2 regions of the Emticicia sp. TH156 genome follow, and region 2 is predicted to be linked to the other one. Evidence: riboswitches for the same ligand, from Rfam matches in the RefSeq annotation. Region 2 holds a riboswitch; the other holds the start of a gene.
What was found. A riboswitch is a leader RNA that binds a small molecule or an ion and turns the genes downstream of it on or off. The one in region 2 is predicted to bind thiamine pyrophosphate.
Positions count from the first base shown of each region.

Region 1: another riboswitch for thiamine pyrophosphate. It lies ahead of C0V77_RS02025 (TonB-dependent receptor); the one in region 2 lies ahead of thiM (hydroxyethylthiazole kinase).

Region 1 is NZ_PKRS01000001.1:467,014-469,219, reverse strand. Features, by position in the region: gene C0V77_RS02035 (barstar family protein) at 1-55, opposite strand, end outside; gene C0V77_RS02030 (muconolactone Delta-isomerase family protein) at 108-404, opposite strand; TPP riboswitch at 554-651, shown strand; gene C0V77_RS02025 (TonB-dependent receptor) at 763-2,206, shown strand, end outside.
Region 2 is NZ_PKRS01000005.1:198,777-200,982, forward strand. Features, by position in the region: gene thiE (thiamine phosphate synthase) at 1-435, opposite strand, end outside; gene thiM (hydroxyethylthiazole kinase) at 437-1,228, opposite strand; TPP riboswitch at 1,306-1,398, opposite strand; gene C0V77_RS11220 (hypothetical protein) at 1,799-2,191, shown strand.

The DNA of each region.
Region 1 (2,206 bases), on a different contig from region 2:
CAATCGAGTAATTCTCTGGAAGAGCTAAATTATTAGTGATAAGAAAATTGGGCATGAGGTTTTAGACAAGAATATAAGTGGCCTGTTAAGCAGGCCACCAAAAGATGTTAGTTCAGTGAAAAAGTAGGTACTTTCATTACTACTGAATTATTAAACATTAATTCGGTAATGGTATGAGACATATAATCTATTAACGGAAATTCAGAAATAATATCCATTACTTCCAGTTCATCCTGGGCGTTTACAATACACCATAGTCTGCTTCTGTCTGAAGACAACGCATAAGAGTGCAATTTGCCGTCTTCCAGCAATTGATTAACAGCAATTCTTTGATAAGGAATTTTTGCAATGAAACTTTCTGGGAAAGGCACTGGCAAATCAAATTCCACCATAAACTGAGTCATAGTATCTTCTCTTTAAAATAAAAACAGCACAAAATCTACATCACGCAGGGTTATTTACTTTCGGATTACGTCAACAATTCCATTTGTGCCATAAATTTCTATCACTAATATAAACAAGATTTCTAAAAAAAACGTTTTCTTTGCACAACTTATCTCAAAAGGGGTGCCTTAATATAACGGGCTGAGATTATACCCATTGAACCTGATGCAGGTAATTCTGCCGAAGGGACAGAGAATAGTACTGTAGGATGCGCACCTGCAAAACTATTGTTTTCCATTTAAAATTTTGTTTAACCAAACGAGCCTCATGGGTTCACAAGATTTTACTCCTTTGCCTTGTTAAAATTTTCGTGATACAATGAAAAAATTAACAAAAAGTGTTGCCAGTTTTCTTTTAAACCTATCTAAATCTTTTCAGGGAACCGTTTCGGTTGTCTTGCTGATGAACATGGTAGTTTTTTCAGCCAATGCTCAGGACTCTACCAAAATCAAAGAGCTGAACGAAGTAGTGGTGAGGTCTACACGTGCCAACGAAAAAACCGGTATGGCGTTCACAAACGTATATCAGCGGGATATCAGAAAGCAGAATCTGGGGCAGGATTTGCCCTTTTTACTCAACCAACTGCCGTCGGTAGTAGTGAGTTCAGATGCCGGGGCGGGTGTCGGGTATACAGGGATACGTATCCGCGGTTCAGACCCTACGCGTATCAATGTTACCCTTAACGGTGTTCCTTACAATGACTCAGAGTCTCAGGGTACTTTCTGGGTAAATATGCCAGACTTTGCGTCCAGTGTTCAAAGTATTCAGGTGCAGCGAGGGGTAGGTACTTCTACCAATGGCGCAGGGGCTTTCGGAGCCAGCCTGAACATCAGCACTTTAGGATATGAGCGTGAGGCCTTTGGCGAGACTAACCTGTCTTATGGGTCTTTTAACACTATGAAAGCCAATGTAATGGCAAGTACAGGGCTGCTAAACAACCATTTTGTGGTAGATGCCCGGTTATCGAAATTATCTTCAGACGGATACATCGACAGAGCCAGTTCAGACCTGAAATCTTTCTATTTTTCAACGGGCTACTACAACAAAAGTAATTTTATCAGATTGAATATCTTCTCAGGGAAAGAAGTTACTTATCAGGCTTGGGAGGGGGTACCCGAGAAACTTCTGAAAACCAATCGTACATACAACCCTTACACGTATCCGAACCAGGTTGATAATTATCAGCAGGATAATTACCAATTGATTTCGTCTTTTAAATTAAGCGAGCGCTGGACGTTCAATCCGACTTTGCATTATACGCGTGGTAAAGGTTACTATGAGCAGTTCAGGTCAGATGACGCACTCGCCGGCTATAAACTACCCAATGTGATAATAGGCGGAGATACCATTACCTCTACCGACCTGGTGCGTCGTAAGTGGCTCGATAATCATTTTTATGGAATTACGTACTCTTTTGATTACCAGAGTAATAAGAAGCTTTCAGCCAATATAGGTGGGGCATGGAACAAATATGATGGGCATCATTTCGGCGAAGTAATCTGGACAAAGCTGGCCGAGACACCTGCTAACGATTACCGATGGTACACCAGCAGGTCTCTTAAAACCGATTTTAACATTTTCGGTAAGGTTTATTATCAGTTATCAGACCGGTTCAATCTGTTCGGCGACGTGCAGTACCGCACCGTTGGGTATGATATGAAAGGAATTGCCGACAAACTGCAGGATATTACCCGAAACACTTCTTTTTCTTTCTTTAACCCAAAAGTCGGGATGAATTATCAGTTAAGCACCGGGGCATCTG
Region 2 (2,206 bases):
AACGGTATCTGTTTTGGTAGGCGTAGCAAAAATGGGGCTGATGCCGTAGTGGTCAGCCGTTTCGGCTTCTGCGGTATCCAGCTGGCTCAGGTATTCTATCGAATAGCCGATTTGTAATTGCGTACCCCATTTTTTTCTGATTTCTGTTGGCGGAGTATCACTCCGCCCTACGTGTATCCCAAAAGCCCCAACCGCGTTGGCCACAGCCAGGTTGTCGTTAATGATGAGCGGTATGCCGTAGCGCTCGGTTATTTCTTTCAGTTGCAGGGCTTTTTCTATAAAAGCGGGCGTGGGCAGCGTTTTTTCTCTCAGCTGAATAATCTCCACACCTCCGGCAATGGCCTGTTCGGCCACTGTCAGAAAGCTGCGACCTGCGCAGGCGGCTTCTGAAATAACCAGATATAAAGCGTACGGAAACTGCGGATGCCCGGGCATGTCAGGAAATTTTGATGGTTTGCAAAAACTCTTTTTCGGTAATGTTGAAGAGCTTGTCAAGCAGCAATACCTGCAAAGTGCCGGGGCCTTTTGCTTTTTTGGCGGCCAGTTCACCACAAATGCCGAACAAAGCCATAGCGGCTGTCAATGCCTCGGTTTTGTCTTCAATAACAGCTATAAAGGCACCGATAACGGCAGTGGCCGAGCAACCCAGGCCCGTAACGCGGGTCATGAGGGCATGGCCGTTGTTGAGGTAAATGCGCTTGTCTTTACTAACAATGATATCGGTCTTGCCGGATATACACACCAGGGTATCATATTCGGTGGCTATTTGCAGGGCGGCATCAATGGCCTCGTTGCTTTCGGCAGTGCTGTCTACCCCTTTGGTTGGGGTGGTGTTGGCGCGTGCCAGTGCCAGTATTTCAGAGGCATTGCCGCGGATAACGGTTGGTTTATATGACAATAACTCGCTCAGGGTGCTGTCGCGGTAGGGAGTAGCTCCGGCGCCAACGGGGTCAAGTACCCAGGGTTTGTTGAGTTTTTGTGCCTGCTGAGCGCCCAGAAGCATTGATTGCACCCAGTATTGGTCTAGCGTGCCGATGTTGATAACCAATGCCTGGCAGATACGGGTCATATCCTGCACTTCGGCGTGGGCATGTGCCATAATGGGCGACGCCCCCACAGCCAGCAACGCGTTGGCGGTGTTGTTCATGACAACGAAATTGGTAATGTTGTGTACCAGTGGCGACTGTGTGCGGACAGTCTGGATGTGTTTCCAGAGGGTTTTTTCCATTGTTCGGGATTTTAGGATACAATGGCCCGGGCGAGAGAACTTTGAAAAAAAAGAGGATAAGATATGCGCTGTGCAGCTATATATTATTCGCTTTTCCCTACGTCGGTATCAACCGTATCAGGTTCAAAGGGACTCTCTCAATTCTATACAGAATACCCCTAAAGCCGTGGCAAAGATAAGGCTTTTGAGGGGAATGGCAAATTATAGTTGGGGAATGTGGGGGGATTGTGAGTAGGGGTTCAAAATTTTGAACCCCTACCTATTTCCAAAATGAATCGTTTTTCCAATTTGAGGGGAAACCTTTAAAAGCGAAAATCTGCCCGGGTGCGCTGATCTGACGAGAAGCGTGGCAGGTATTATTAGATGCAAAGAAAGAATGATTTTTAATTTCTCTATTAATAGTACAGATAAATAAATCTTAAGACTTGATACAATTGTTTTATTTTAAGAGATTTGTTTTTTTCTACCGGAATTTTTATCTGCTTTGATTTGCAAAAGAGCCATACATTCCCTTGTAAGTATTTATTAGCTTTTCTATTTTTGTTCATCACTAACCTCAAACCCCGTAACATGAAAAACTTTTTACTGCTATTGCCGGTGCTTGTGGTGTTAGGCTGCGGCAAGCAATCCTCTGAGCCGGATTTATCTGCTGAAATAAAAGGAGCTTATCAGGCTTTTGATGTTATTATTGATGCAAAGGAGTATCCGGCCCCATTTGCAGGCGGAGAGTTCTTGCTGGAGTTAATTCCACAGTCTGAAAGTAAATGTACGCTGAGAACATCGTCAGTTATACCCAATGCTTCTGAAGCTGGCAAGATGGAGGTCAGTCTTGTAAAGAAGGAGAAGTCAACCGAATTGCAAAAAGACAAACAAAAAGTCGGCCTTGTAACCGGGCAAATACTGGAGTTTTATTTTGTTGATAATGACGGCAAGGCTGTTACCATTAGAGCAAGAAAGAAGTAGTTTTATGTAGGCAAC